DNA from 4 places in the Ruegeria sp. BK1 genome. Region 2 is predicted to be linked to each of the others. Evidence: riboswitches for the same ligand, from Rfam matches in the RefSeq annotation. Region 2 holds a riboswitch; each other region holds the start of a gene.
What was found. Region 2 has a riboswitch for cobalamin ahead of ACR3E7_RS16385 (hypothetical protein). Riboswitches for the same ligand answer to the same signal wherever they lie in the genome.

Region 1: linked by a shared signal. The riboswitch ahead of ACR3E7_RS08020 (DUF1636 family protein) and the one ahead of ACR3E7_RS16385 (hypothetical protein) in region 2 are both predicted to bind cobalamin.
Region 3: linked by a shared signal. The riboswitch ahead of ACR3E7_RS08090 (CbtB domain-containing protein) and the one ahead of ACR3E7_RS16385 (hypothetical protein) in region 2 are both predicted to bind cobalamin.
Region 4: linked by a shared signal. The riboswitch ahead of ACR3E7_RS22560 (DUF1636 family protein) and the one ahead of ACR3E7_RS16385 (hypothetical protein) in region 2 are both predicted to bind cobalamin.

Annotation. Positions count from the first base shown of each region.
Region 1 is NZ_JBQFIS010000001.1:1,600,954-1,608,786, reverse strand. Features, by position in the region: gene cobN (cobaltochelatase subunit CobN) at 1-778, opposite strand, end outside; gene cobW (cobalamin biosynthesis protein CobW) at 782-1,837, opposite strand; gene ACR3E7_RS08020 (DUF1636 family protein) at 1,839-2,213, opposite strand; cobalamin riboswitch at 2,299-2,506, opposite strand; gene ACR3E7_RS08015 (NAD(P)-dependent oxidoreductase) at 2,653-3,609, shown strand; tRNA gene ACR3E7_RS08010 (tRNA-Cys) at 3,653-3,726, opposite strand; gene ACR3E7_RS08005 (protein-L-isoaspartate O-methyltransferase family protein) at 3,953-4,606, shown strand; gene ACR3E7_RS08000 (TolC family outer membrane protein) at 4,702-6,120, shown strand; gene ACR3E7_RS07995 (hypothetical protein) at 6,234-6,881, shown strand; gene ACR3E7_RS07990 (cobyric acid synthase) at 6,885-7,833, opposite strand, start outside.
Region 2 is NZ_JBQFIS010000001.1:3,296,503-3,304,335, reverse strand. Features, by position in the region: gene ACR3E7_RS16400 (bifunctional 2',3'-cyclic-nucleotide 2'-phosphodiesterase/3'-nucleotidase) at 1-884, shown strand, start outside; RNA gene ffs (signal recognition particle sRNA small type) at 924-1,022, shown strand; gene ACR3E7_RS16390 (alpha/beta hydrolase family protein) at 1,017-1,895, opposite strand; cobalamin riboswitch at 2,032-2,252, shown strand; gene ACR3E7_RS16385 (hypothetical protein) at 2,337-2,744, shown strand; gene ACR3E7_RS16380 (protein-tyrosine phosphatase family protein) at 2,747-3,244, opposite strand; gene ACR3E7_RS16375 (DNA polymerase III subunit gamma/tau) at 3,383-5,134, shown strand; gene ACR3E7_RS16370 (YbaB/EbfC family nucleoid-associated protein) at 5,350-5,694, shown strand; gene recR (recombination mediator RecR) at 5,759-6,352, shown strand; gene ACR3E7_RS16360 (lactoylglutathione lyase family protein) at 6,423-6,920, opposite strand; gene ACR3E7_RS16355 (hypothetical protein) at 7,118-7,606, shown strand; gene ACR3E7_RS16350 (ribonuclease T2 family protein) at 7,603-7,833, opposite strand, start outside.
Region 3 is NZ_JBQFIS010000001.1:1,615,604-1,623,436, reverse strand. Features, by position in the region: gene ACR3E7_RS08115 (thiamine pyrophosphate-binding protein) at 1-327, opposite strand, end outside; gene ACR3E7_RS08110 (DUF302 domain-containing protein) at 406-864, opposite strand; gene ACR3E7_RS08105 (DUF1636 domain-containing protein) at 1,013-1,348, shown strand; gene ACR3E7_RS08100 (hypothetical protein) at 1,345-1,839, opposite strand; gene ACR3E7_RS08095 (CbtA family protein) at 1,906-2,604, opposite strand; gene ACR3E7_RS08090 (CbtB domain-containing protein) at 2,609-2,773, opposite strand; cobalamin riboswitch at 2,810-3,015, opposite strand; gene cobF (precorrin-6A synthase (deacetylating)) at 3,059-3,802, opposite strand; gene cobA (uroporphyrinogen-III C-methyltransferase) at 3,795-4,523, opposite strand; gene ACR3E7_RS08075 (cobyrinic acid a,c-diamide synthase CobB) at 4,520-5,848, opposite strand; gene cobM (precorrin-4 C(11)-methyltransferase) at 5,841-6,635, opposite strand; gene ACR3E7_RS08065 (cobalamin biosynthesis protein) at 6,632-7,000, opposite strand; gene cbiE (precorrin-6y C5,15-methyltransferase (decarboxylating) subunit CbiE) at 6,997-7,833, opposite strand, start outside.
Region 4 is NZ_JBQFIS010000003.1:354,235-362,067, reverse strand. Features, by position in the region: gene napA (nitrate reductase catalytic subunit NapA) at 1-2,042, opposite strand, end outside; gene ACR3E7_RS22585 (chaperone NapD) at 2,039-2,332, opposite strand; gene ACR3E7_RS22580 (ferredoxin-type protein NapF) at 2,329-2,844, opposite strand; gene ACR3E7_RS22575 (FecCD family ABC transporter permease) at 3,050-4,063, opposite strand; gene ACR3E7_RS22570 (ABC transporter substrate-binding protein) at 4,065-5,012, opposite strand; gene ACR3E7_RS22565 (ABC transporter ATP-binding protein) at 5,009-5,815, opposite strand; gene ACR3E7_RS22560 (DUF1636 family protein) at 5,812-6,156, opposite strand; cobalamin riboswitch at 6,259-6,458, opposite strand; gene ACR3E7_RS22555 (bifunctional enoyl-CoA hydratase/phosphate acetyltransferase) at 6,696-7,833, shown strand, end outside.

The DNA.
Region 1 (7,833 bases), 1.7 Mb from region 2:
GGGCCAGCGATACGATGGTGTCGCGCAGCCAGTCGGCGGCGGATGGCGCTTTCAGGGAAGGGGCGAACAGGCCCACGGCCTGAAAGCCGCGCGCGCGCAGGCTACGGATCAGGGCGGCCACGGGGGCTGTGTCGGCCGAGGTCAGGTAAGCGCGGTAGAAACTGACCACGACGCGTTTTGAGTCACCGGAAAACGCCTGTTCCGCCGGAATCACTCCGCGATCGGGGCACCATGCGCCGCAGTCGGGCAGGGATTTAGCCCCCATCACCGGACCCGCATAGAGCCCCGCTGCCAGTGCCATCTGTGCCAAAGCGGCTTGTGCTGCAACCTCGCCGCCGGTGTCACAAAGATGCGCTAAGCGGCGCAGGGTGGAGACGGGCAGGGTGGAATACTCATCCAGTCGCGTATCCTCGCGCCCGTCGGCGGGCAGCACGGCCACAGCAATCCCTTTGGTCTGCGCAAGCGATAGAACCTGCTGCAGTCCGTAGGACCAATAGGGCACTCCGCCGATCAGACGGATCAGGATGCCTTTAGCGTCCTCCAACGTCTGTTCCACATAGGTGTCAACGGACAGAGGGTGTTTCAGCGCCGTCAGATTGGCCAGTCGCAGGGTCGGCATCCGACCGTCAGGCCCGCCACCGCGATGCCAGCCTGCCGCGAAAGCACCAAGGTCGCTGTCCGAGAACGACAGCACCACCAAATCCGCCGGGCTCTGGCCCAGATCGGTTGGGGTTTCGGATTCCTCTAACCCGTGGCTTTCGCGGAAGACGACGTGCATGGTTTACTCGGCAGCCTCGGTGACGCCCACGAGGATGTCGCGGATTTCAGCCTCTTTGATGTCGTCATGCTCGGCAATCACCACCAGACGCGAACGGCGCTCTTCGCCGGGCTGCCACGGACGGTCGTACTGATGACGCACGCGCGCGCCCACAGCCTGAACTAGAAGGCGCATTGGCTTGCCCTTAACAGCGGCATAGCCCTTGACGCGCAGGATGTTCAGTTCTTTGGCAAGACGTTCGATTTTCGCGACCAGATCGGCCGGGTCGGTCTGTTCCGGCAGCTCGACGATGATGCTTTCGAAATCGTCATGTTCATGATCGTGATGACCGTCATGATGCGAAGGCCGCGCCTCCATGTCATCCTCGGCGGCAGCCTCAAGACCCAGCACGACGCGCACGTCCACCACACCTTCGGCCACTTCGACCACGGGCAGAGGACGCGGGGCCTCGGCGGCGATAATCTCTTTGGCTTTGGCGACACCTTCGGGGCCGGCCAGATCAGGCTTGGTCAGAAGGATGATATCGGCGCAGGAGATCTGATCTTCGAACACTTCGGACAGAGGGGTTTCATGGTCGATGGAATCGTCGGCCATGCGCTGGGCATCCACTGCCTCGACATTCGGCGCGAACCGACCAGCGGCCACCGCCTCGGCATCGGCCAGCGCGATCACGCCATCCACGGTAATTTTCGAGCGGATATCGGGCCAGTCGAACGCTTTCAGAAGCGGTTTCGGCAGCGCAAGGCCCGAGGTTTCGATCAGGATATGCTCGGGGCGCGGCTCCAGCGCCATCAGCGCCTCGATCGTGGGGATGAAATCATCGGCCACGGTGCAGCAAATGCAGCCATTGGCCAGTTCCATGATGTTTTCCGCCGGGCAATCGGGAATGGCGCAGGACTTCAGGATATCGCCATCCACGCCGACGTCGCCGAATTCATTAACCACAACGGCCAGACGCTTGCCCTGCGGGTTCTGCATCAGGTGCCGCACCAGCGTGGTTTTACCCGAGCCCAGAAAGCCGGTGATCACAGTAACGGGGAGTTTTTCGAGGGTGGACATGTCAGGCTCCAATCGGGGGAATGCGCGAGGCGCAGTTTTTGCGGAAATGTTCGGGGCGCTCGCGCCATTTGACCAAGCCGTCTTCGGTGGCCAGATACTTGGTCGCGCCGTCGACGATCACGTCGACATGATCGACCTCGTTCAGGTTCTCATAAACAAAGGTCCAGCGCTCGGGTCCGCCGCGCAGAACGATGGAACAGCCCTGATCGCAATTCGAAAGGCACTCGACGGCTCTCAGCGTTACGCCTTCGGGCAGATCGGCCTGTTCCAGCGCCTTGTGCAACAACGTGCCGGGGCGGTCTGCGTCATCTTCAACAGGTAGGCCGCGGCGGCAGGTGGTGCAAACCAGCAGCTCGACCGGAGCGGTCTCGGTCATGTCTCTCATCCCCCCAAATCCTCATCGTGGGGGACGGGGTTTCAAGCGGGTCGCATTTGACCCGACACCGGAACACCCCGTCCGGTTTCAATCGCGGGTGCTGGCAGGTCTCCCGGCTTGCGGATGTCAGGGCAATTGCCCTGTCGGATGTCCCGCCTTCCCGGCCTGTTTGGCCAGTGGCTTGGGCACCCTCTCCGGTCACGGTCGCGGGGGCGGCTGCGTTTGGCGGATGATCCGTTGACGCATTCCCTTTTCATCCTCGTGCAGAGGACACCAACGGATCGGACATGCGGCACCGGGCCGGGGCTTGTCAAGCGAGTCGCAAGCATCTGTGAAGCAACGGTGGAAAAGCGACCTGTAAGCGTCGCTGGGCGGCATGACGAAGCCCGCAACCCCGTGCTGCCATGACCGAAACGGCGCAAACAGGGAGACGTGTCGCATGAGAGTGGGCTTTATCGGACTGGGCAATGTGGGCGGCAAACTGTCCGGGTCTTTGCTGCGCAACGGGATCGACCTGACGGTGCACGATCTGAACCCTGATCTGGTCGCGGGCTTCGTGGCGCAGGGGGCCAAGGCCGCCGAAAGCCCGGCCCAGCTGATGCGCGATTGCGACGCGGTGATCACCTGTCTGCCATCGCCTGCTGCCTCGGACGCCGTGATGCAGGAGATGCTGCCCGAGGTCGGCCCCGGCAAGATCTGGATGGAGATGTCCACCACCGACGAGGCCGAGGTCAAGCGGCTGGGTGCGCAGGTCATCGAACGCGGAGGGGCGGCAGTAGACTGCCCCGTCTCGGGCGGGTGCCATAGGGCGGCGACGGGCAATATCTCGATCTTCGCGGGCTGCGACCGCGCGACGTTCGAACGTATCCTACCCTTTCTGACCACGATGGGCCGCCGCGTGCTGCACACGGGCGAGTTGGGCTCGGCCTCGGTGCTTAAGGTGCTGACCAACTACCTGGCGACGGCAAACCTGATTACCTGCGCCGAAGCGCTCGTGACCGCCAAGGCCGCCGGGATGGACCTGAACACGACTTATGAGGCGATCAAGATTTCATCAGGTACTTCCTTTGTGCATGAGACCGAAAGCCAGGTGATCCTGAACGGATCACGCGACATTGCCTTTACGATGGACCTTGTGAAAAAGGATATCGGGCTGTTTCAGGACGTCGCTGACCGCGCCGGTGTACCGCTGGAGATCAACCCGGTCATGATCCAGATTTTCGAGGACGGAATTGCCCGCTATGGCGAGCGTGAATTGTCTCCCAACATCATCCGACGTCTGGAGGATGCAACCGGTCTAGACATCACAGCCTCCGGTTTTCCGCCCGAGATGGAGGACGACGAACCGGAAGAGCCCGGATACGAGGTCATCCCTCAGGGGCGTGGGGCCGAATGACGCAAGCCGCGCGTCAGTGGAATAGTCTGTTTTGTAGAGAGAGTGGAGGCGAGTACCGGAATCGAACCGGTGTACACGGATTTGCAATCCGCTGCGTCACCACTCCGCCAACTCGCCTTTTCAAGTAAAATCAAATACTTGCTGTGGTGTGACAGGCGTTTTAACAGCTTTCTTCTGGGGCGTCCAGAGGGTTGCGGCGAAAATTCAGCAAGCGCAGGCGTGCCGTATCGGAAACAGGTTCACTTTCTTGTTCTGCAACAAAAGTTTCGATGCCTGAGCCGTTGCCGGTTTTATCCGGATATGGCACAAGCCCAGCATCCAAGGGAATAGAACGAGCGATCCAATGACAGATTTCGCAGCCCGGCGCCGCACTATGGTCGATACGCAAATCCGGCCTTCTGATGTCACGAAATTTCCGATTATCGATGCGATGCTTAGCGTCAGGCGTGAAAATTTCGTGCCCGATGCGCAGCGCGAGGCAGCATATGTTGAAGGGCTGCTTGATCTGGGGAACGGTCGCTGCCTGCTGGAGCCTCGGACGCTTGCCAAAATGTTGGATGCGCTGAATATTTCCAATGATGAGGTCGTACTCGATATCGCGCCGGCGATGGGGTATTCTACTGCTGTTGCTGCAAAGATGGCGCAGCTTGTGGTTGCGGTGGAAGAGGATGAAGAACTCGCCACCGAGGCCCAAACCGTTTTGATGGAAGCAGACGCAGATAACGCAATCGTGCATGTCGGGCCTTTGGAGCAGGGTGCAACCGAACATGGCCCCTACGATGTCATCCTGATTCAGGGCGGGGTCGAGCATGTGCCTGACGCGTTGCTCGCGCAGCTCAAGGATCATGGCCGGATCGCATGCCTTTTCATGGATGGTGAATTGGGAACTGTTCGGATCGGCCACAAATCCGGCGAACGCGTGACTTGGCGCCACGCGTTTAATGCCAATGCCCCGGTTTTGCGCGCTTTTTCCACGGATCGTGTATTTTCGCTATAATTCCGGGACAGATTGTCCTGCCGCCTTGATTAGTTGAACATAAACGCGCAAACTGTCCGCAGGGCTGCGTAATTTTGGTTTGAGAGGATTTCGTGATGAGTTCTACGGCGGGAGGAAAACTGGTCAAGGCGTTGGCGCTGACGGCTGGTATCGCGCTTAGTGTTGTGCCAGGTCGGGGCGCATGGGCAGACAATCTGACAGACGCGTTCATTGGTGCTTATAACACCAGCGGGCTGTTGGAACAAAACCGGGCCTTGCTGCGTGCTGCCGACGAAGATGTGGCGATCGCATTGGCCGCGCTGCGTCCGATCATCAACTTTGCCGCTCAGGTCAGCCAGGATTATACCCGCTCGACCATTGACGATGTGACGGTCCGAAATGAACCTTCTACGTTCTTTGCTGGTCTGACGCTTAGTCAGCTGATCTACGATGGTGGCTTTTCGGTTCTGGGCAAGCAATCGGCGCAAGAAATCGTTCTGTCCACACGTCAAAGCCTGATTGATGTGGAACAGGCCGTGCTGTTCCGAGCCGTAAATGCTTATTTGGCCGTTGTTCTTCAGGAAGAAACCGTTCAGATTCAATTGAACGATGTGGAAGTTTCTGCCGAGGAACTCCGCGCTTCGCAGGACCGTTTCGATGTGGGCGAGGTGACGCGCACGGACGTGGCGCTGTCGCAGGCGCAGCTTGCCAGCGCTCAGGCGGAATTGTCCGTTGCGCGCGGGAACCTGAGCACGGCGCAGGCCGAATACGTTAACGCCGTAGGTAAAGCGCCGGGCGCGACGGCTGGTCAGCCCAGCCTGCCCAACCTGCCGCGGTCAGAGGCGGAGGCGATTGCCCTGGCTCAGCGCAACCACCCGGCGATCCTGTCATCTCAGCATGAGGTTCGTGCCTTTGATCTGGCCGTTCTTCAGCAGCGTGCAAACCTTGGCCCGAATGTTACTTTGAACGCGGATGCCGGGATTACCGAAAGCTACGACAACGACGATTCAATCGAAGACGCGACGGTCGCTTTGACCTTCACTCAGCCGATCTATGCTGGTGGCGCCTTGGCCGCGCAGGTCCGTCGTGCAATGGCGACCCGTGACGCGTCCCGCGCGAACCTGCTGAACGTACAGAAAGATATCACGCAAGGCGTTTCCGTGGCTTATGCCAACTTCCAGGCTGCATCGGCCAGCCTGCGCGCATCGACCGAGCAGGTGCGAGCTTCTCAAGTGGCCTTTGACGGCATCCGGGAAGAGGCGACCTTGGGCGCTCGGACGACGCTGGATGTTCTGAACGCACAGCAAGACCTGCTGGATGCGCAGCTCAATGAGGTTGCATCGCGCACCGAACGGTCGCGGGCTGCCTATCAGTTGTTGCAGGCGCAAGGTCTTTTGACGGCCGAGCGTTTGGGGCTGGCCGTGCAAATCTATGACCCGACGCTGTATTACAATCTGGTCAAGAAAGCACCGGCACAGGTTAGCAAGCAGAGCAAGGATCTGGATCGGGTACTCAAGGCCCTGCGCCGCGACTAACCCAGGACACAATCTGTTGTGAGGGCCGAAGTGTTTGGCTACACTCGATTCTGAGGAAAGAGTGGTAGAGAAGAATGACGGATAAAGTCGTAGACGGGAGAGTAGAGGACGTTTTGTCCTCTATTAAACGCCTGGTCGGTGAAGAAGGCCGCAAAATCCCCGATCTCGTTCCGTCTTCTTTGGCACGAAAGCCCGGTAGATTGGTTTTGACGGACGCACTGCGAGTCGGGGATAATGAGGACGGTAAACCCATTGCAGACCCGGTGGTGGATGCGTCAGTCAAACCTATGGTTCTGCGCGCCCGGGATGCAGTAGAGAGTGAGGCGTCGCAACCCGTCCCAACCCCAGAGAAAGTTCCGAGTTTCAGCCTGAGTTCCAAGATAGAAGCGCTGGAGGCGGCGATTGCCCGCACCGAGGATCAGTGGGAACCCGACGGTGATAGCGATGACGCCTATTCTGGAACTCCGACCCGTGCTTTGGGTTGGAGCGTCGGGAACGAAGCCAAAGAGGATGAAGTGGTGGAAGAGGGGCTCTCGGACACCAAAGCAACCTTCATCCGTGACCCCGAGGTCATCGCGGCGACCGAGGCTGAAGAACAGCCTGAACCTCCTGCGATGGATGAAGACGCGTTGCGCCAGCTTATCGCGCAGGTCGTGCGGGAAGAGCTTCAGGGCGTGCTGGGCGAACGCTTTACCCGCAACGTGCGAAAAATGGTCCGGCGCGAGATTTATCGGGCTTTGGCTGAGCTGGAATCCAGCTAGACGCTAGGCCCGGCAGGGCTGTTGCGCCAGTTCCAAAAGCTGATCCAAATCCATATGCTGCTCAAGATGGTTGGCCAATGCGTCCAGCGTCTCGTCCACGCCGTCCTCGTAATAGATCTCTGAGACAGCCCCCAATTCCGACAGGTAACGCGCGCGGAACGCATCGGACGAAAATATCCCGTGCAGATAGCTGCCGCGAATACGTCCAGTTTTGTCTGCGGCACCCTCGGGCCGACCTTCAACCTCCAGCCAAGCGCGGGCGCAGTCGGGGCCCTCGGTCCGGCCCATATGGATTTCATAGCCTGACACCGGTTCTTTGCCGGGAACCGCATGTGCCTGCCGCAACGTGACCTGCTTCTGGCCAGCCATGATGGTATCGACGTCCAGCAAGCCCAGCCCATCGACTGTTCCTGGTCGACCATCGACGCCGCCGGGATCGGAGATGGTATTGCCCAGCATCTGATACCCGCCACACAGGCCCAAAACATGACCACCGCGCCGCACATGGCCATAGAGGTCCACATCCCACCCCTGCGCCCGGAAATAGATCAGGTCGCCGATAGTGGATTTACTGCCTGGCAGCAGCACAAGGTCAGCATCGCCGGGCAGGGGGCGCCCCGCAGGGACGATCTCGACCGTGATGCCTGGTTCAGCCGAGAGCGGGTCCAGATCGTCAAAATTGGCCATCCGCTCAAGTTGCGGCACCACCACTTTGCAGGTCCCGCCCGCGTGAGAGCGGATGTCCATCATATCCTCGGCAGGCAGTTTCCATGCGTCGTTGAACCACGGCACGACACCCACGCAGGCCCAACCGGTCCGCGCTGCGATATCGTCACGCCCTTCATCGAAAAGGGATACATCGCCTTTGAAGCGGTTCACCGCAAAGCCCTTGATCATCGCTAGATCGCTGGCTTCCAGCACTGCCTGCGTGCCTACAATCTGTGCGATTACA
Region 2 (7,833 bases):
AGCTACTTGCCACCGGCCACGCCGAGACGCGGCGGCGGGTGGCCGAACCTGTGGGACAGGTACAGCAGCACATGCACAGCTATTTCAGCTTTTGCGGCTATGACCGGGGCTTGGCTTTCGTGGCCGCCGCTCAAACCCTCGCGTTGCGACCTTTTCTAAAGGATACGGACTATCGGGACTGCCCAATCCTGTCTGCCGTGTCCCCGTCGAAATTCGGCGGGCGTGCCGGGCCTCGGTTCTTTACCGACGTCCCGGCCGGGGAAATCTGCCTGCGCCATGTGACGGACTTGAACGTCTTTCCCGATGAGATGATGGCCGTCGCGGTCACCGGTTCGCAAATCGAAGACTGGCTGGAAATGTCCGCAGGCGTCTTTAACAGGATGATCCCCGGCCAACGATGCGATCTGCTGGCCTCGGACCGCGCGGGGCATAATTTTGACGTCCTGCATGGGCTGACATACCGGATCGACCTTAGCCAGCCCGCTCGGTTTGGCGCAGATGGGGCACTTTTGCACCCATCGGCCCGCCGCGTCCGCGAGATTCGTTTCGAAGGCCAACCCTTGGATGCAGAGCAGACTTTTGTGGTGGCGTTGAATAATTACCGCGCAAATGGCGGTGGGCACTTCCCCTTTGCCGGGCGGGCGACGCGCGTTCCGCTGCCGATTCTGCCTCTACAAGATCTGGTCAAAAACTACGTGACTGCCGGGCCTCATTCCGGCACCGTGTTCGAGCGTCCGTTCCGTCTGTCCCCCGTGGCCGGGGCGGTGGCGGTTCTGCGTACTGGCCACAAGGCCCGGAACCATCTGGACGACATCTCAGAATTTGCACCAAACATCGCCGGAGAGGACGAGGCCGGTTTTCTGATGATCCATTTGACGCTCTGACGGGTTGTCATTTGCCGCGCACTTGCCTATATCGCGTGCTGAGAGGTTGGCGCGGGCGAGCGCCTCGCCAACCTGGTCAGGTCCGGAAGGAAGCAGCCACAACGAGCCCCGCTTGGGTCGATGTCCAACCTCTCACTTATCTACCACATGATCCTGGGCAATAAGCTGCGGCCAGACCGCTGCGTTGCGACGGGCGAACACGCCGATATGCCCGATCTCTTTCACCCCAAAATCTGACAGTGACAACAACCTACGCCGCGCATTCGGGCCATAAAGCTCGGCCAGGCGCCACACCGCTTTGGGCGGCACCACCTGATCGTCGTCGAATGCGATCAGATCGACCGGCACTCCCTGCCCGGCCCAGTGCGCCTCGGGCAGGGTCTTGCCCAAATCGGGCAGGTAGTTCGTCGGTGCCGTGCACCATTTACGCCACTGCCAGTAGACCCGCGCGGGCAGGTCAGCCCCAAAACCCAAAGCCCTGCCCGGCAAATACCCCGCCGCTTTGACAACCAGCGGCGCATGGCCATACCAGAACAACCCCGCCAGCGCCTTGTACGGCCACGGGTGATCAGACAGAGTGACAAGCCCGGAGCAAACACAGATCATGCGGTCAATCTGCGCGATATCCGGCTGAACCGGGCCCAGCATTCCACCAACGGAATGGCCGATGCTCCATTGTTCCGCGTCCGGGAAGCGTCTGCGCATTTCCGCGCGGGCGGCGGGCATGTCGACCAGCGCCCAGTCCGCCATAGTTACCTGCGAGTCCTGCAATCGGCCGGTCAGCGAATGGCCGAAATCCCGATAGTCATAGGTCAGACAAGCCATACCCTGCTCGGCCGCCAGCCAATGGGCAAAATGCTGATAATAGTCGCGGGGCACGCCGGTCGCTGCATGGATCATCACAACTGTCTTGGGAGGCAGAGCAGGCAGATAGAGCCGCCCCGACAGCATCGCCGGACCGGACGGAAACTGGACATCTTCGGTCAAAACAGAATGCGTATTGTCCAACATCGCCCGCGCCTCATGTTCTAAACTGTTTAGTTCACCCGCGCAGTCGGCCCTGTTCCGTCATCAGAGTCAAGCCGTGGGGAAATTGACCCAACGTCGCGCCGGGATTCAATGGCGCTTGACTCGAAGCCCGCTCAACCGCTAGCGATGGCGTGATGGTTCTCGTCCCCGGTCACGGGGCGGGATGAAAAGGGAACACGGTGCGATCCTGCCCGGCATTGCCGGAACGGATCAAGGCCGAGACTGCCCCCGCAACTGTAAGCGGTGAGCAATGCCGAGATACCACTGGCCGAAAGGCTGGGAAGGTCGGCAAAGCCACGACCCGCAAGTCAGGAGACCTGCCATCGAACGAAAACCGAAACTCGGGCGGGGTGTCCGGGACAGGTCGTCAGCACGCTGTCACACCTGATCCATGCCCCTCGTCCAGCGCGCGGAGGGCGCATCATGATCTGGAAGACCAAGACCCACGAATTCACCGCGACGGTATGCCAAAAAACCGGCGCCCCCTGCCCGGCACTGGCCCGAATGGCACGCGCCCTGACGGATGCAATGGCCACGGCCCGTCCGGCAACAACCGATGCGTTCGAGATCGAAGGCAGCAGCGACTTGACCCATTGCGCCGAAGGGTGCTCGGCCCGGTTTCGCGCCCAACCCGATCAGATCCGGGTGTTCTGCGGTGTGGCCGCCGACACTCCGGCCGAGCGGCTGGATCGCTATGCGGATATGTTGTTCGGAGCAGATTTCACCGCCCACGCAGCCAGCCTTTTGCCGACACCGCCCTGCGCGATGATGGAAGTGGTTACCACGGCGCCCCAGCCAGCCGCGCCGACCGAACACCAGCTTTCAGCCTGAATTCAGCTGCCCGTCCGGGCCGCCGAAGTGGCCCAGACCATCTGCGCCTCGGTCTCGACGGCGCAGGGACGTACTGTCCGTAGCATCTGCAAAGCGGTATCTGCGGGCAGTCCGCTATCCGTCATCAACCGCAAAGCAACCATACCCGATCGCCCGCAGCCGCCCCGACAATGGACCAAAACGCCTCCGCCGCCGGACAGCAGCGCACGGGCCCGCTGGCTGACATTGGACCAAATGGCCTGTATCCGCGCATCCGGCGCACCAAAATCCTGGACCGGCAGGTGAGCCCATTCGACCCCGTGCCGCTCCAGATCGCCACCGAACGCCGCCGCTCCCAGGTTTTTCATCTCAGAGCTTGTGGTCATTGAAATCGCCAGATCCGGTCGCCAGTCCTGCACCGTCTTCAGATCGGCCGCATAGGCACCTCCCGCGCCGGGCAGCGGAGATATCCCCAGACGACCCGGCCCCAGTCGCAGGGAATAGATGGCGAAATTATTCATGGCACGTTCCGATCAATCTGCACCGATGATGTATCGCCTGCGTCCTTGCTTGCAAATCGAATTTCCTGCGCTGCTGCTGTGGACGTGGGCGGCAGGGGTCACTACGCTGCATCGGACTCCGAATCCGACAGAGCAGATATGACCGACACGCCCAGCCCCGCCTATCAGGTTCTTGCCCGCAAATACCGCCCGGAAACCTTCGCCGATCTAGTCGGTCAGGACGCCATGGTACGCACGCTGAAAAACGCGTTCGAGGCGGATCGAATTGCGCAAGCCTTTATCATGACCGGCATTCGCGGCACCGGCAAAACCACCACGGCCCGTATCATCGCCAAGGGTATGAACTGCATCGGCCCCGATGGCGAGGGCAAGCCGACCACCGAACCCTGCGGCCAGTGCGAACATTGTGTGGCCATTATGGAGGGCCGCCATGTGGACGTGATGGAGATGGACGCCGCCAGCCGCACCGGCGTCAATGATATTCGCGAGATCATCGACAGCGTCCGCTACCGCGCGGCCTCGGCCCGCTACAAGATCTACATCATCGACGAGGTCCATATGCTGTCGACCAGCGCCTTCAACGCGCTGCTCAAGACGCTAGAGGAACCACCCGAGCATGTGAAATTCATCTTTGCTACCACCGAGATTCGCAAAGTACCCGTGACGGTTCTGTCGCGTTGCCAGCGGTTCGACCTGCGCCGGATCGAACCCGAAGACATGATCGGCTTGCTGCGCCGCATTGCCGAGGCCGAAGGTGCGCAAATCGCCGAGGACGCGATGGCGTTGATCACCCGCGCGGCTGAAGGCTCGGCGCGGGATGCGACCTCTCTGCTGGATCAGGCGATTTCACACGGTGCCGGGGAAACCAGCGCCGATCAGGTGCGTGCGATGCTGGGTTTAGCCGACCGTGGCCGAGTGCTGGACCTGATGGACATGATCCTGCGCGGCGACGCCGCCGGGGCGCTTACTGAGCTTGGCGCGCAATATGCCGAAGGCGCCGACCCGCTGGCCGTGCTACGCGATCTGGCCGAGATCACCCATTGGGTCTCGGTCGTGAAAATCACGCCGGATGCCGCCGAAGACCCGACCGTGTCCCCCGACGAACGCGCGCGCGGTCAGCAAATGGCAGAGGCCCTGCCGATGCGCGTCCTGACCCGTATGTGGCAGATGTTATTGAAGACTCTGGAAGAGGTCTCAGCCGCCCCCAACGCCATGATGGCCGCCGAGATGGCCGTGATCCGCCTGACCCATGTTGCCGACCTGCCCAGCCCGGAAGAGTTGATCAAACGTTTGCAAGACACCCCGCCTCCGTCACCCAATGACGGACCCGGCGGCAGAATGAGCGCCCCACCGCACGCCGTGCAGGCCCCCGTGGCCTCTGCCTATGCGCCACACGTACGCGGCGGAGCAGGTGCACCGACGGCGGCACTGGCGCAGGATGTGCAGACGGCTCTGGCCCGCTACCCGACCTTCGAACATGTGGTCGAACTGATCCGCACCAACCGGGATGTGAAACTGCTGGTCGAGGTCGAAAACGGTGTCCGGCTGGTTTCGTACCAACCCGGACGGATTGAATTCACACCGACGGACTCGGCCCCAGCCGACCTGGCCGCTCGCATGGGTACCGCACTGCAACGCTGGACCGGCAATCGGTGGGCGGTGACGATTGTCGCCAACGGTAAGGCAGCAACCATCGCCGAAATCCGCGACGCCGCCGATCTGGCGTTGAAAGCCGAGGCGGAACAGCACCCGCTGGTGCAGGCGGTGCTGGCTCAATTCCCCAAAGCCAAGATCAAACGCATCGAAACCCCCGAAGAACGCGCCGCCAAGGTCGAAACCGAAGCCCTGCCCGAGGTCGAAGACGAATGGGACCCGTTCGAGGAGGACTAACCCTCCGGCGCCCGCCACGGGCCATCGGCTGACGCCGATACCCCTGAGCGACCTTGGGCCCGGCAGAGCGCGGGCGTTGCCCGCGCTCTGCCGGGCCCAACGGGAGGAGAGGTCTTGCAAAAGACCGCGACGACGGGCGGGAGGGCACTGCCCCCTTGTGCCGCACGGGCGCTATCCGTATCTAGGCGACAAACCGATTAGCAGGAGAAAACGTAATGCTCAAAGGACTCGGCGGTCTGGGCGATATGGCCAAGATGATGAAATCCGCGCAGGATCTGCAGACCAAGATGACCGACATGCAGGAAGAACTCAACAATCTGATGGTTGTCGGCGAATCCGGTGCAGGTCTGGTCAAAGCCACTGCCACCGCCAAGGGCGAACTCAAAGGTCTGGACATCGACCCCTCGATCTTCAACGGCGACGATAAGGAAGTCGTAGAAGACCTGATCCTCGCCGCCATCAAGGACGCACAGACCAAAGCCGCCGAACGCGCGCAGGCAGAGATGGCCAAGCTGACCGAAAGCATGGGTCTGCCCGCAGACATCAAGCTGCCGTTCTGATACACACTCCTGACGACCCAAAGGCCGGGCCCGCAAACTCGGCCCTTTTGCAGGAGCACACGCGTTGAGTTCGAACAGCGACATCGACAATCTGATCGACCTGATGGCCAAACTGCCGGGGCTTGGGCCCCGCTCGGCCCGTCGCGCGGTGCTGCACCTGATCCGCAAACGTGCGCTGCTGCTGACACCCCTGTCGGACGCCATGCAGCAGGTCGCCATCACCGCCCGCGAATGCTTGAACTGCGGCAACGTGGGCACCATGGACATCTGTGACATCTGCGACGCCGAGGCCCGCGCCACCGGAGAGCTGTGCGTAGTCGAAGACGTAGCCGACCTCTGGGCGATGGAACGCGCAGGCGTGTTCAAAGGCCGCTATCACGTGCTGGGCGGGACACTCTCGGCACTGGACGGCGTCGGCCCGGACGAACTGCGCATCCCGCGCCTTAAGGACCGGGTCACGGCCGAAGGAATCACCGAAGTCATCCTCGCCCTGAACGTCACCGTAGACGGCCAGACCACAGCCCACTACATAGCCGATCAGTTGGAGGGGCAGGTCCGCCTGACCTCACTGGCCCAGGGCGTGCCGATTGGGGGCGAGCTGGACTATCTGGATGACGGGACGATTACGGCAGCACTGAGGGCACGAAAAGAGCTCTGAACTAAGCAAAACGGCAGCATCCGGAACGATATGGCCCCTTCCGGCCACACACAAGCTTCAGTCTCATATGTCAGGTGTAAGCCCCCGACGAGTAGGTCAATTCGTAGGAATGGCTATAAATCTCGAAGACAATGCCAAAGGGGTCTTCGACATAGACCATACGGTAGGGCTTCTCACCGGGATAATAGTATCGAATTGGCATCCGCTGCTTGCCACCCGCTGCAACGATTTTTTCCACCAAGCCTTCGACATCCGGGTCTTGGACGCAAAAATGGAACGTACCATTCTGGCGAAAGTCGATATTGTTTTCCGGTACATAATTCCCGTCAAACTCGAAAAGCTCGAACCCAATGCGATCAGCAGTCGCGAGATGTGCAATACGTAGTTTTTTCCATTCCGGACCAAACACATCGGTACACATGACACCGATATCCGTATCGTCCTCTACTACATCGGTCGGCGGCATGATCACGTAGAAACCAAGGACTTCGGAGTAGAACTGTACCGCCTCGTCAACGTTTGGAACGGACAATCCGATGTGAGAGAAAGCTCTTGGATGTTGCGGCATAGCTCGCTCCTTGTTTTATGAGACGAAAACTATTGTGCGACAGCCAAGTTTCAAGCGTTCCCTTGGCAAGGCAAAGCCGGGTTCCGCCATGCACATAGGTGTTTCTTCGCGGCGACATCAGTCAAGAATGACCTTTGCCTGCCGCACGCGGCGTGTACTATGGCTTTGACCTTGTCCATTTGATTTTGGGAACTGTAATGAAACGCCTTTTTGCTGTCGCACTTGCCGCCTTTACAGCCACTACTGCGTTTTCGCAGCAGCTAGTCGACAAAGGCTTTGTCGACGGCTGGAACATCATGATGGATCCAGCGCTTGGCAATGGGTGCTTGATACAGACGATCTATCAAGACCTCTCGGTCGTGCGTATCGGCTATGATGCGTTGGACAATCGCGGGTATTTTGCCGTCTACAACAAGGCCTGGGGTGATATCAAACAGGGCGAAAGCTATCCGATCCGTTTTGAACTGGACGGCCAGAGCTTTGATGCCACTGCCATCGGGTTCAACCAGCGCGATGTGCCCGGTGCCACCGTCTTTTTCACCGACCGCAGCTTTGTGGACGCTATCGCCAGAAACAAGACGATGACCGTCTACAACCCTGTAGGCGAAGTGGTTATGGCGATTGACCTTAAAGGCACGGCCAAAGCGCTGGACTATGCGCGGGATTGCCAGAACCGTAAGCTTTAGCGAATCGGATCGAACAACGCATCCTTGGCCGCGCAGTCGCGGATCACGTCCAGTCCACAGGGCACAGGCGACAGATCGCGGGACAGGCACAGGCGGACCTCTTCGATATAGCCCTGTTTGCAGGTGACGGTGATCATGTCGCGCTCTAGCGCGGGGTTGGCCTTGAGAAACGCCTCTTCCACCACCGAGGCGGGCAGCTTGACCGAAGCGTCCAATTGACGGAACAC
Region 3 (7,833 bases), 1.7 Mb from region 2:
CGCTTCATCGGCATCGACGCATCCGGTCAGCACGATCATCGGCACACGGTCTTGCAAGGCATTGGCGACCACGTTGATCCCGTTCATCGCACCGGGGCCAAGGGTGGCAACCAGAATGGCAGGCGCGCCATCGCGGTGATGCACGGCCTCGGCCATGAAACCGGCGGCGTTTTCATGCTTGGTCAGGTGAAAGGTGATCCCGGCCTGTTCCAGCGCATCGACAAGAGTCAGAACCTCACCACCGGGCATTCCAAAGGCGTGGCGACATCCGGCCTCGTACAAACGTTGGGCCAGAAGGTCCGCTGCGCGGGGCGAGAGGTCTTGCATAAGTCATGCTCCGAAAAACTGTTTCACAGCAGATTGCGGAGGACGGCCCCAGACGCAAGGCGGATCACGCCAGTGTGACTATTTGACTGCTGTTTCAGCCACAGCCTGAAACTTGCCATCCAGCTCCTCAGCGATCTCGCGCAGGGGGTCTCCGCCCTCATAGACATAGGGCGCGAAGACAAAGCTGGGAGTCTTGTAAGATAGGGTGGCGGTGCCGTCCTCGTTCTCGGTGACATAAAAGCGGATCGGCGCCTCGATCATCGCGTTCACTGATGTTTCCAGCACGCGCACCGCATAGTCGTTGTTGAAGGCACCAATGACCCGATTGCCGGGGATAGTGATCCCGCGCGATGCGGCGGCGTTGGTCGGGCCTGCCTGCGTGACCACGATCAGACCATTAGCTTTGATGGCATCCTTGGTGTCGGCAACCAACGCGTCGTAACTTTTGTCGGTTGCGTAGCTGGCCCAGCCCGACAGGGGCTCGTCTGACAAAGTAGGGGTCGCCATCAGGGCAATCGCAGTCCAAAGGGCTTTCATCCGGGCCTCCTGTTTCGGGGTTGCGACAGTGATGCCAGAAAGCGGGACAGGGCGCACTCACAATCTTGTGCGTTTTCCCGATTGCGCCGGCAGTTGGAAACCCTCAGAAACAGGCAAATGCCACCCGATGAGGTCCGAATTGGATCAGATGCGCCTGTTGATATGTTCGTCCTGTGCCGGTGCCCGCGATTACGGGGCTGAGGTCAAAGCTGTCGAATCCGCCCTGACCCGCGCTGGGCTGGGCGCGCAGGTAGCGGTCGACCAGCACGCCTGTTTCAGCGGATGCTCTGAACCAGTGGCCATCGCGCTGCAGGCCGATGGCGGGGCGTCATATGTGTTTTCAGGGGTCGATGTCGCCTCGGACGCCGATGATATCGTGGCGACCTGCCGGACCTATCTGGAAAGCCCCAAAGGCTGGATCGAAGACGCCCGGCCTTGCGGGCGGCTCCGGATGTGTTTGCGGGCGCGTATCCCGGCGCTTTAGTCGACCTGTAGTGTGACCGCCGCGCTGACGGGGATGTTGTCGACCATCAGCGGGCTGTGGCTGTTTGCGTTCAGAGAGACCGAGACTTCGACCTCGCCCTGCGGCAGATGGTCGATATGCATCCAGTTACCGTACAACCGGGCCAGTTTCTCTCCATTTACGTAGACATGTGCATGCCCCTCGCCGTCGACATCGGTCTTTGAGGCATTTTGTGGTGAGAACCGAAAGTTCTGCGGCATGACATACAGGTTCCAGCCCGCCATAGGATCGGGCGTAAGAGCGATCTCAAGCGCCGGAGCATCAGCGCCGGCAGGCAGGTTGATGGCAGTCGAATGATCGTGTGCGGCTGCCTCGGCGTGAGATGGACTGTGATGTGCAGGATCGCCATGGTCATGGCCGTCGAAAGTGACGCCATTTGCAGCCGCAACCACAAATCCTGCACCACTGCCAAAAACTATGCCGATTGCAAACAGGGCAAGTGAGCGTGCCATTTTATGTTCCTTGATGGTAGTAGCAAACACGCCGAGCTGGTCTCGGCGTGTTCATAAGCGTGCTTGTCAGGCCGCAGCTTCGGCACGCTGGCTTTCATATCGCCAGAAGTACCCGGCGAATGCCCCGACCAGAACCCAGGCTACCAGTCCGATGCCAAAAGCGCGTGCGGCAAACAGCGCGCCGATCTCGGTCGGAACGGGGCCGGTGAACACGTCCGGCTCGGGCGCGCCGATCAGATGTGGGGCCAACAGCAGGGCGGCTGCGATCACATAGCTGATCAGGGTGCCGCCAAAGGCAATCAGCCACATGGCAACACCTGCTGCTGCGACGGTCGCAAACCACCAGATTTGACGCGCAGCGACATCGGCTGCTGCCACGCCGGGCACTTCTGGCGCGAGCGAGAATCCGGGTGCGAGGTGCACGGCAACGAACCCCGCAAGCCCCCACAAAACACCGGTGCGCCCGTCAATCTTGTGGCCGTTGCCCTCAGCCACGGACATCAGCGCAATCATCATCAGCGCGTAACCGGTATAGATAAGCATCGTGAAAATGACGCTCAGCGCATCGCGGAACAGGTCCGAGAACATTCCCGGCAGCTCGGGGTGAGCACTTACGACGTCACCGCCGAAATGGACCAATTCGCCTGATTCATACAGTTCCGCGTGCAGCAACACAGGTTGCACAAAGACCAACTGCAGCAAGGCGGCAATCAGCCCCGCTGCAGCACCAGCGAACAACGCGCTGGTCAGGATACGGGTAAACATGGGTTTAGTGGCAGGGGAAGCCGGTTGCGTGACGCACGTCATGGGCTGCGTCATGCAGGGCAGCGGCCTGAACGTGGCCAGTCACCGAAATGATGCCAAGACCCAGAACCACAGCGAACATGACCGGCAGGATACCAGCGCGCGAGGCGGTTTGTGTTTGTGTTGTCATTTTCAATTCTCCTGTGCCGTCGCACCCGACGGCCGGTGTTTCAAATCACGCCTGGCAGGTCTCCTGGCTTGCGGGTCAGGGCCTGTGCTCGCCTTCCCCCTGAAAATTCAGGAGTGGCTGGTTGAGCAAGACTCACCGCTTACAGTCGCGGGGGCGGCTGTGGATTGGATCAACTCGGATCGCACCACATTCCCTCTTAGCTCGTCGCTGTGAACGACGGGACCAGACGGGTTCATCTAGCCTTCAAAACCCGCGTGGCGCAATCGCCATTCGCGACCAATTTGGTCAGTTCACGCACTTTTTGAGAAGATAGATATCCATGATCCACCCGTGATCGGCGCGCGCAGCTGCACGGGTGTCCAGAATCTGCTGCGCAACCTCAGCCAAGGGCCCCTTGATCAGAATTTCCTCTTTCATGCCCACGTACGCCCCCCACCAGATGTCATAATCTGCCATCTGAAGATGTTGGAACGAGCACTCACCATCCAGCATTACCGCCACGTTTGACGCACCGTCCGGCCACCCTTCGTCGCGAATCCGCCGCCCCGTGGTCACGATGTAGGGGGCACCCAGATCGTTGATCGGAATCACGTGGGCAGCCGTCAACGCCTGCAGCGCTGTAATGCCAGGAATCACCCGCGTCGTCGGTTGAGGGTCCAGCCGCTCTGCAATCCGCAGGGAACTGTCATAAAGCGACGGATCGCCCCAGATCAGTAGAGCTACATGTCGTGCTCCAGGATGGGCGGCGATTGCCTCGCTCCAGCGCAATGCAATCGCGTCGTGCCATTCATCCACCCCGCGCAGATATCCGTCGTCGGACCGGCGCTTGGGGATGTCGAAATAGGCGATCTGCGGCGGCGTGTCGGTCACCTGCGCAATGATCTTTTCGCGCAGCCCGGCCAGATCGGCCTTATTCTCGCCCTTGCGGGGGATCAGGATCAGGTCCGCCGAGCGGATCGCCTGCGCGCCCTGAAAGGTCACGTGGTCAGGGTTCCCGGTGCCGATGCCGATCAAGGTCAGGTCAAACATCGTCAAACTCTGCCAGCGGGCCGTAAAGGATCAGCGCCGGGGCGGTGCCTATCTCGTCCGCCAGTTTATTGGACAGCGCGCCTACAGTACTGCGATGCAGCTTCTGCTCGGGGGTCGAGACGGATTCGGCCATCAGTGCTGGCGTTTCCAGCGGCAGGCCATGTGCGTGCAGCGTTTCGACCAGCAGAGGAAAGGTGCGCTTGCCCATGAAGACGACGGTGGTCGCATCCGGGTCGGCCAGCGCGGGCAGGTTCAGGTCCTCGGGCAGTTTGCCGCTGACATCATGGCCGGTGACAAACTGCACCCGTCGCGCGGTTAGCCTACGGGTCAGCGGGATGCCAGCCGCCGCCGCCGCCGCTACAGCTGAGGGGATGCCGGGGATGATCTCGTATTCGATCCCAGCCGCGCGCAGGGCAACCAGTTCTTCTTCCAGACGTCCAAACATGCCGCCATCGCCGGATTTCAACCGCACGACCCGCTGCCCGGTCAGGGCGTAATCCACCAACAACCGGCTGACATGGTCCTGCTTGGGCGAGGGGCGACCCGCCCGTTTGCCCACGCCCACCAGATCGGCATCCTCGCGCGCATGGGTTAAGATCGGCCCGCTGCTGAGGTCATCAAACAGCACCGCATCCGCCTTTTGCATCCGATCTACGGCCTTGAGCGTCAGCAATTCCGGATCGCCCGGACCTGAGCCGATGAACGAGACAAACCCACTCATACTGAGGCCTCCGCGATCAGGTGAAAGAACGTGCCGGTCACGTTGCCACGCACCGATCCGGTCTGCGGCCCTTCGGCCCCTTCTGCGTCAAACACACGGGCCAAAGGCGCGTCAGGTTGCTCGATGATTGAGGAATAGTGGAACTCATGCCCCCGCAGGCCCGTGCCTACGGCAAAGCCGGGCATCGGGGCCAGCAGTTCGGCGCGACGATAGCCCAGATTGAACTTGCGCTTTTCATAGGACGTCACCAGCCCCAACAACCCGGCCATCTGATGCGAGACACCCTCTTTGTCGATCAGAGCCTGTCCCAGCGCCATATAACCCCCGCATTCTCCATGCACGGGCTTGGTTTGCGCGTGGTTCCGCAACCCTTCCTGAAAGACGGATGCGGCGGCCAGAATGCCTGCGTGCAGCTCAGGATATCCGCCCGGCAACCAAACCAGATCGGCATCCGCCGCAGGGGCTTCATTGGCCAAGGGCGAGAACGGCAACACCTCGGCTCCAGCCGCCCGCCAGCCTTCCAGCAAATGCGGATAGGTGAAGGAAAACGCCGCATCGCGGGCCAGCGCGATCCGTTGCGCCGGTGGCCGCGGCAGCGCGGCGGACGATGGCCCATTCGGGCCTGAGGACGCCGCCCGCTTGATCGCCTCAAGATCGACATGTTCGCGCAGAAACGCGGCATAGCCCACAATTGCGCTTTCCAGATCGGGATGTTCAACCGCCTGGATCAGGCCCAGATGCCGCTCGGGCAGGGTCAGGTCTCCACGACGGGGCAGCACGCCCAGAACCGGCAGGCCCGCGCGTTCCATTCCCAACCGCGTCAACCGCTCGTGCCGGGGGCTGGCGCAGCGGTTTAGAATCACGCCCGCAAAGGGCAGATCGGGGTTATACATCTTGAACCCCAAAGCCGTCGCCGCCGCCGATTGCGCCTGACCGCCCACATCCAGCACCAGCACCACCGGCCAACCCATCCGTAACGCGGTTTCCGCACTGGACCCATGACCCAGTTCACCGGGCTTGGCGACGCCGTCGTACAGCCCCATTGAGCCCTCGGCGACCACGATATCCGCGCCTTCGGCCTGTGCAGAAATGGCGTCCAACAGAGGCTCTCCCATGGCCCAGCTGTCCAAATTGAACGAGGCACGCCCCGCAGCCGCCCGGTGAAAGGCCGGGTCGATATAATCTGGTCCGCTTTTAAAAGGCTGAACGGTCAGCCCATCCTCGGCCAGCGCACGCAACAGGCCCAGCATGACCGTGGTCTTGCCGGTGCCCGAGGACGGTGCAGAAATCAGAAGGCCCGGAGGGTTAGTCATCGCGTCATTCATCCTCGGGGCTCCAGCTGGACCACGGGCTGTCGGCGCTTTGCGGGCGATAGCGGCGGTCGTAATCCTTGGAATACAGACAGCTTTCGTCGAACCCTTCCCCCGCAAGCGCTGGGCCGACCATGATCAGCGCGGTGCGGGCGATGCCGTCGTCCAGCGCGTCTTTCAGCGTCTCCAGCGTTGCACGGATGATGCGTTCATCGGGCCAACTGGCGCGATAGACAACGGCCACCGGGCAATCGGCCCCATAGGCTGGGGTCAGGTCGGCGATGACCTTGTCTAAATTGCCGATCGACAGGTGAATGGCCAGCGTTGCGCCGGTGCGGGCGAAGTTCTCAAGCGTCTCACCCTCGGGCATCGAAGACGCGCGGCCCGGCGTGCGGGTCAGCACCACCGATTGCGCGAGGCCGGGTAGTGTCAGTTCCGTGCCCAAGGCCGCGGCTGCCGCGGCAAAGGACGGCACGCCGGGCGTGACGCTGACCGGGATACCCATCTCTTTCAACCGGCGGATTTGTTCGCCCATGGCGGACCAGACCGACAGATCGCCCGAATGCAGGCGGGCCACATCCTGACCAGCCTTATGGGCGGCATCGATCTCGGCCATGATCTGATCCAGATCCATCGGCGCGGTGTTGATGATCTTGGCTCCCTCGGGGCAGTGGCCAAGGATTTCCTCGGGCACCAGCGAGCCCGCATAGAGGCACACGGGACAGGACGCGATGATTTCGCGCCCGCGCAGGGTCAGCAGGTCGGCAGCGCCCGGTCCGGCGCCGATGAAATGAACGGTCATTTTTGTCCTCCGATGGCGATGGCGCAGGTGGCCAGCCGGTCGTCTGATATCTGTCGTGGTGAAAGCAGCCGCGCGCCAGATCCAGCGGCGGCAAGGGCGGATGCTTCGGCCACACTGCCGGTGCCATAACTGGCGCGGCTGCGGGGCGAGTAGGTGAGCGTGCGCTGCCCGGCCAGATCGGCGGGCGCGATGAAATGCAGGGGCAGGGCGGTTACGGCTGCGAATTCTGCAAGCGCAGCATGGCCCTCTTTGTCCGCGACGGTCGCCAAGGCGCTGACGGGGTGGTCAGAGGCGGCAGCCGCAAAGGCCGCGCGCAGACTGTCCACCGTCGCGGTGGAGGAAAAGCCAAGGCCCGCGACGATCATAGCGTGACGCTCCACTGCACCACCGGATAGCCGGATTTCCAACCCCGGCGCGGCCCCAATGGCGCAGCCTGCGCCAATTCAATCCGCAAAAGATCGCCGCCGCGTTTCTCATGCCACTGCGCCAGCAACGCCTCGCTCTCCAGTGTCACTGCATTGGCGACTAAGCGGGTACCAGCGGGCAAAGTGGCATACAGCCAGTCCAGCAGCGCGGCGCTTAGACCTCCACCGATGAACACCACATCCGGCAGGGACAACCCGTCCAGCGCATCGGGCGCAGTGCCGTGGATGACGGTCAGCCGATCCTGACCCAGCGCATCGGCATTGCGACGAATCCGCTCGGCCCGGTCCGCGCGGGGTTCAATCGTGGTGGCCGTCAGCGTCGGGTCACACATTAGCCATTCGATACTGATCGAACCGGTACCGCCGCCAATATCCCACAAATGTTCAGCGCGCTGCGGGGCCAGCGCTGACAGGGTCAGGGCGCGGATGGGGCGTTTGGTGATCTGTCCATCGGTCTCGAAAATCTCATCGGGCTTGCCCGAAGACTTAGGCAGCGCGCGCCCATCGCCCGCGACCTCAAGCGCAACACAAACCGGGTGATCGAACCCGCCCAGCAGCGCCTCAGTCAGGGATACCCTGCGGGAACGTTCACGAGGGCCGCCGAGCGCTTCCATCACGTGCAGGCGGGTGTCGGCAAAGCCGGTTTCGGTCAGGTAGGTCGCCAGTTCCGTCACCGCAGCCCCGTTGCGCAGCAACAGAATGGCGCGCAGGCCTGGCGACAGATGCGGTCGCAGCCGCGTCAGGGGGGCGGCGTGCAGGCCGAAAGTCAGCGT
Region 4 (7,833 bases), on a different contig from region 2:
GGTACATAGGGGTCATAGCCCTCGCGGAAACGATAAAGCGTTTCTTTACCGTCCACGACCGGCCAACGCATACCGCGTGCCTGATGGTACATTTCGAAAGGTGCCAGATCGTGCCCATGGCCGCGCCCGAATTCGGCGTATTCTTCGAACAATCCTTTCTGCACGTAAAACCCAAAATGCTTTGCTTCGTCATTGTCGAAACCTTCGGCGGTTTCAGAAAGCGGGTATTTGTCCACATTCCCGTTCTGGAACAGAACCTCGAACATCGTCTTGCCGCGATGCTCTGGCATCTTGGCCAGCAGCTCTTCGCCCCAAACTTCTTCTACGGTGAAGCGTTTCGAGAATTCCATCAGCTGCCAAAGGTCGGACTTAGCCTCGCCCGGGGCTTTAACCTGTTGATGCCAGAACTGAGTGCGGCGCTCGGCGTTTCCATACGCGCCTTCTTTCTCGACCCACATAGCCGTTGGCAGGATCAGGTCAGCTGAAACTGCGGTGACGGTTGGATAGGGATCTGAAACTGTGATGAAGTTTTCAGGATTGCGATAACCGGGGTACCCTTCCTCATTGATGTTCGGGGCGGCTTGCATGTTGTTGTTGCATTGAACCCAATACGCGTTCAGCACACCGTCTTTCAGCATTCGGTGTTGCAAAACAGCGTGGAAGCCAGGTTTTGGCGGGATTGTACCTTCGGGAATTTTCCATGCGGTTTCGCAAATCTCGCGGTGCTCGTCATTCGCGACAACCATGTCCGCGGGCAGGCGATGGGCAAATGTGCCAACCTCTCGGGCGGTGCCGCAGGCAGATGGTTGGCCGGTCAGCGAGAAGGGCGAGTTGCCGGGTTCGGAAATCTTGCCAACCAAAAGGTGGACGTTGTACATCAGCGAGTTCACCCACGAACCGCGCGTATGCTGGTTGAAACCCATGGTCCAAAGGCTCATGACTTTCCGGTTCGGATCCGCATATTGTTTCGCAAGTTTCTCAAGCTTGTCAGCGGGAACACCTGAGAGTTCAGATACATATTCCAAAGTGTAAGGCTCAACAGCTTTGGCATATTCTTCGAAGCTGATGGGTTCCATTTTGCCCGAGTTCGGGTTTTCCGCGTCTTGCTGAAGTTGGTTTTCGTCGCGCAGGCCGTAACCGATATCGGTTGCCGTCTTGGTGATGTTTACGTGCTTTTTGACGAAGTCTTCGTTCACCGCGCCATTCTGAATGATGTAGTTGGCGATGTAGTTCAGGATCGCCAAATCGGTCTGTGGGTTGAACACGATGCCATTGTCCGCCAATTCGAAAGAACGATGTTCAAATGTTGACAGAACATGAACTTCGCTGCCCGGTTTGGTCAGACGCGTGTCTGTCAGGCGCGACCACAGGATGGGGTGCATTTCGGCCATATTGGAACCCCACAGAACGAATGTGTCTGCGTGCTCGAAATCGTCGTAGCAGCCCATCGGCTCATCTATGCCGAAGGTCCGCATGAACCCAACAACAGCAGAAGCCATACAATGGCGCGCGTTGGGGTCGATGTTGTTGGAGCGGAAGCCCGCTTTCATCAGCTTGGCGGCGGCATAGCCTTCCCAGACCGTCCACTGACCCGAGCCGAACATGCCCACGCTGGTCGGGCCTTTCTTGGCCAGCGCCTCTTTCCACTTAGCGGCCATGACATCAAAGGCTTCGTCCCAGCTGACCGGTTCGAACTCGCCATTCTTGTCGTATTCGCCATTGGTCTTGCGCAGCAACGGAGTGGTCAGGCGGTCTTTGCCATACATGATCTTGGACAGGAAATAGCCCTTGATACAGTTCAGGCCGCGGTTCACCGGCGCGTCCGGGTCGCCCTGAGTGGCCACAACGCGACCTTCCTTGGTGCCAACCAGAACGGAACAGCCCGTTCCGCAGAACCGGCACGCGGCCTTGTCCCAGCGGATATCCGGCGTCGCCGCCTGAGCGTCGGCCGTGCCTGTGGCCAGCGGAATACCGGCGGCCGAGGCCGTGGCTGTGGCCGCAGTGGCCTTGAGGAATGTCCGGCGTGATTCAGAATGTGTCATAGCGTGAGCCTCCGGCTGGTGGTTTGGCTTAGGGCATCGGGACGCGGGCGGGTCTCTGCAAGGTCCTCGAAATGGTGATAGGTCAACGTCAGAGACACGACCCCGGGGATCTGGTGCAGATCCATGATGGTCTCGGACGCAAGGCGTTCAGGGGTATCTTCGACCACGACGACGAAACGGCCGTCTTCGGTCTGGGCGTGGATTTCCACACCCGGTGTATCGCTCATGGATTGCGCCGCAGCCGTAGCGTAGTCGGGCGCGACATGGGCAAGGCAACCGCAGATGTTCATTGCACAGCTTCCATTTTGGGTTGAGGGGTGTGGTCCAGCGAGATGGCATCCGCCGGGCAAACGGTAGGGCAGAGCCCGCAGCCGGTGCAGGCCGCCACATCCAGTGTCGGTTTGGCCCGACCACCGGTTTGCAGCGAGAACCGGATCGCGCTTTCTTCGCAATTGTCCTGACAGAGGCGGCAACTGACGCCATTCATCGACAGGCAGGAGTCCAGCTTTAGCGCGGCACGCCAGGGCCAGTTGGACACAAGGTCGATGTCCAAAGCAGGGGTTGGGCAGGCATTGGCGCAGTCACCGCAAAAAGTGCAGGGATTGTCTGAGGGTTGAAAAACAGGAAAGCCGTCCGCAGCGATTGCAATCACGTCCTCAGGACAAGCCGAGGCGCAATCGCCGCATTTCGTGCAGTGCTTCAGAAAGTCAGGCCCGACCGATCCCGGAGGTCTGGCTGTCACACCGTCCTCATCGTGAAATCTCGCGCTCAGGAAGGCGCGCCGGGTAGTCACTTGGCCCATTCTCAAAGACCTGGCTTTGCTAGATTCTGTTCGTCGCTATTCCCGATTAACGGCTTCGTTCAGCGCCGGATTTGATATTGATCAATTTCTTGGCAGTTTTTGCATGGAACTTAAAAAAATATGCATGCAAAAAATCTGTTTTGTCAAATTGTTGCAGGTGCGCTGACAGCTCGGCAAGCGTCGGGACTGACAAAGACAAGCCAATTTATCTTTTGGGCTTCGCCGTTCTGAGCAGCAGAATGAAAACGAAAATCGACCCCAGTGAGGTCGTCACAATTCCGACCGGCAGTTCTTGCGGGGCAAGCATCAGGCGGCTGAGGATATCGGACCCGGTCAACAGCACCGCGCCAACCACGGCTGCCGTCGGGACAAGGTGATTGTGCAAAGGACCAGCGATGCCGCGCGCAATATGTGGAACCATCAGGCCAACAAAGCCGATCACTCCGGCGACCGACACAAAAACGGCGGTCGCGAGCGCTGCAACAAAGAACATTTTGAACCGTAGCGACTGAACCGGAACGCCCAGTGTTGTTGCCGTGACATCTCCGGTCAGCAGCGCATCCAGCCAGCGGCTACGATAGAGGGCATAGGCCAGAATAAGCGCCAGCCCGGCGCAGACCAGCGGGAAGGTTTCCCATCGCGCCAGACCCAAACCGCCAAGCATCCAGAAGATGACGGAATGGGCAGCACGGTTGTCGCCTGCGAAAATCAGGTAATTGGTTAGGGCTGAGAACAGGAAGGACACCGCAAGCCCGGCTAGAATCAATTTTTCAGGCGCGCTCGTCCGCAATCCGTGTACCAAAGCCAGCACGATGCCAGAGGCCACCAGCCCTCCGCAAAACGCCGCCAGCGGCAAGGTCCAAAACCCCAGAATGTCCCCGGTTACGGTGATGACGAACACAGCACCCGCTGCAGCGCCCGAAGACAGCCCGAACAGAAACGGGTCGGCCAGATCGTTCCGAGTGGTTGTCTGCAAGACAACGCCGACAATCCCCAAACCAGCGCCGATCACGGCCGCAAACAGCGCGCGGGGCAGGCGCAGGTCAAAGACGATACGGTGCAGGGGCGACACGTCTCCATCCACAAGGCCTGTGCCCAGCAATATGGCCTTGAATGTATCGGACAGAGGGATGGATGTGGTTCCGTAGATTGTTGAAACCAGAAGAAGGGCGGCCAGAATGACCGCCCCCACCAAAAGTGTCAGCCCCAGACGGCCCAAATTAGTTCAGGCCCTTATGCATGGCCTGTGCCATTTTCGAGATCGCCTGAATGTTCGCGGGTCCCGGCGTTAGTTCTTCGTACCGCAGACCGATCCAGCGCTCGTTTTTGACCGCATCGGTTTGCGACATCACCGGGTGCTCTTGCAGGAATTTGAACGTATCCGCCGCGCCATTTCCGGTTTGATAGTCCAACAGCACCAGGAACTCGGGGTTCGCGGCGGCGACGGCCTCCCAAGAGCTACGGCCCCAGCTTGTATCCATGTCATGGGTCACGTTCTGACCGCCCGCAGCGGCAATCATCGCATCAGGGATGGCGTATTTTCCGGCGGTGAAGGGCGCATCAGCGGGCCCGTCCAGCAGGAACACGCGCGGTTTCGGCAGATCGGCGGTTTTCGCCTCAATCGCGGCCAGCTCGTCTTTCCAGCTTGAAACCAACGCTTCGGCCTTGTCTTCAACATGCATGACCTTGCCCAGACGCAGGACATCGTCAAACAGCAGGTCCATGCTGGCCTTTGGGCGGTCCTTATGCAGGTGAACGCAGCTTTCCGACAGGATCATAGTCTTGATCCCGAAGGGCGCCAGCGTTTCCGGTGTCACATCACCGCCGGGCCGCATTCCGTAGTACCAACCGGCAAAGAACAGGTCGGGTTCAACGGCCACCAGGTTCTCGACCGTCGGATATTTCGGGGCCAGTTCCGGGATATCGCCGCGCAGCGAGTCGAACTCGGGGCTGGTTTTGTACCAGCCGGTAATCCCGGTCAGGCCGACGATCTTGTCTTGTAGACCCAGTGCAAAGGCCATGTCGGTCATGTTCATGTCATGCACGACCAGACGCTCGGGCTGGGTTTCAAACACCAGCGGTTCGCCGCAATTGTTGACGGTAACTTCATGCGCGGCGGCACCGCCCGCCATGGCTGTAACCAGCGCCACGGACAAGATGTGTTTCATTCGGAAATGCTCCTAACTGGATTGGAAACTGAGGTTTTTCGGATGTCCAGCGCCGGGATCAAGCGGCCCTCGTGCTGGAAAAACAGGTAATCGACACCGAACGTGTCACGCACGCGGTCGGTGGTCAGCACGTCGGCCACAGGTCCGAACCCGGTAAGACGGGTGGATTTCATCAGCGCGACATGCGTCGCAAATTCCGGGATCATGACCAGATCGTGGACGATCATCACCACTGTGATCCCCAGCCCGGCCACCAGTGACAACATCCGCCCCTTGGCGTCCGGGTCCAGATGGTTGGTGGGCTCGTCCAGAAACAGCAGTGCCGGGTTTTGTGCCAATGCCCGCGCGATATGGGCGCGCTGCCGTTCCCCGCCCGACAGAACCGCCATGCGCTTGTCGGCCAGATCGTTCAGGCTGGTCAGGTCCAAAATTCGCGCAAGATCGGCGGCATGGGCCTCGGCCGAGCGGTCGGACCGGATCGGGATCTGTCCCAGCGCTACATACTCGCGCAAGGAGAGCCGCCCGTCGGGATATTCCTGCTGGCTGACAACAGCGATCATCCGCGCACGCTCGGTCGCCGACATGCTGCGCAAATTTCGCCCCTTGAACAATACATTGCCGTCCGAAGGATGCTCGGACCCGCATAGAAGGTTCATCAGCGTTGTCTTGCCCGCGCCGTTGGGCCCGGCGATGGCCAGAACCGCGCCTTCGTGAAGCGCAAAGGTGATGTCCTGAAGCAGAACTTCGCCGTGATAGGCGTGATAACCGACGCCGTTGACCTGAAGGAACGCATGTTCGGTCATGTGGCCTCCGTCGCCAAGGGCGGCATCCGCGACAAGGTCTTGTGCAACAGCGCCTCGGGGCGATCCGTTGCCTTGGTCCAACCTGTGGAACTGTTTTGGTATTGCCGCGCGAAAGCGGCCAAAGCGTCGATATCGGCCGAGGTTTGAATTTCGCCAAACAGATATTGTGCCTTCGCACCCGCCTGAAATCCAACGGTCAGTGGGTGATCGCAGCCGGCCATACACTCGATCATCCGTGTGCCGTAGCCCTCGGGCAGGCGCTCGCGCAGGGCCTCGGCAATCGATAGCGCCGCCTCTGCCCCTTGGCAGGTCGTGCAGATCAGCACCACATGATCCGTCATGCTCCGCCCCACCTGCATGCCAGACGGGCAGGGAGAGGAACGGTTCTGATGACATCGGGTCGATGTGACATTGAGCCTCTTTCCAGGACACCCCGCCCCGGTTTGGTTGCGTTTGAGATGGCAGGTCTCCTGACTCGCGGGTCTGTGCTTGGCCACCCTTCCCGACCTGATCCGGCCAGTGGGATATTGGCGTCGCTCACCGCCTACAGTTGCGGGGGCAGTTACGGATTTGGTCTGCACCTTACCGTATTCCCTTTTCATCCCGCGCGTGCAGCATCGGGAACCATCGTAGCGTCACTGCCTCAGATCAGAGCATGGGTCAATATGGATTCCGCAACGTTCCGGTGAAGACAGCGCAAAGGATATTGCTGCTCAGTGGGCAATCAGTTATGCTGCGACGCAGCAAAATTTGAAAGCCGAGGCTACGTTTTGCGGGCTCAAGGGTGCTGGACGTACTATTGTGACCCCGAACTGACCTGCATCAATTAAACCCGCGACCCAAGTCGGTAAGACGTCCGAAAAACCAAAGTTGGCACGCTATGAAAATCCAGGAAAATAAAACCTTCGAGCAGCTCAAGGTTGGCGACGCGGCACAACTGACCCGCTTGTGCACGGTTGACGACCTTTATGCTTTTGCCTCGGCCTCGGGCGATCACAATCCGCTGCATCTGGCAACCTATGACGGGGATGGCGACGGCCTTGCCGAAGCCGTCGCACCCGCGCTGTGGCCCGCCGGTCTGGTCGCAGCCGTGCTGGGAAACTACATGCCCGGCGCCGGAACGCAGACTCGCCGCGCGGATTTGGCCTTCCACCTCCCGGTGCTTGCGGGTGAAGAACTGACTGCCTTTGTCGCTGTTGAGGAAAAGCGCGACGATGGTGATCTGCTCTGCTCAGCCGAAGTGCGACGGGTCGTTGACAATGCACTGGTTCTCAGCGGCACCGTTCAGGTCACACCGCCTTCGACGCATATGGAGTTCGACTCGGTCGAGGTCCCTGGCCTGATCGTGCAGCGGCACCGCCATTTCGACGCGCTGTTGGAAAAAGCGCGCCCACTAGAGCCGATGCCAACCGCCATTGTTGCGCCAGAAGAGCCCAACTCTCTGAGCGGCGCGTTGCTGGGGCATGCCAATCATATTATTTCGCCGATCCTCGTCGGGAACCCCGATAAAATCGCCGCTGCTGCCGCTGAGCTGGGGGCCGACTTGTCTGGCATCGAAATTGTCGAGGCCCGCAGCCACGGCATCGCCGCGCACCGTGCCGTGGATCTTGTAGTCGACGGACGCGCGCAGACCCTGATGAAGGGGTATCTGCATACCGATGAGTTGCTGCACGCGGTTTTGCGTCGTGAAAAAGGGCTGCGCACAGGGCGGCGACTGTCACATGTGTTCGTAATGGATGTTCCGGGCATGTCGCGCCCGATCATGGTGACGGATGCGGCGGTGAATATTGCGCCTGATTTGGAAACCAAGGCGGATATCGTGCAAAACGCGATTCACCTGGCACATTCTTTGGGAATCGAACAGCCCAAGGTCGGCGTGTTGTCGGCGGTTGAGACGATCAACCCGCATATGCCGTCATCGGTCGATGCGGCCTTGCTGTCGAAAATGGCCGAGCGCGGTCAGATCACCGGCGGGTTGGTCGATGGGCCGCTGGCGATGGACAATGCGGTTGATCTGA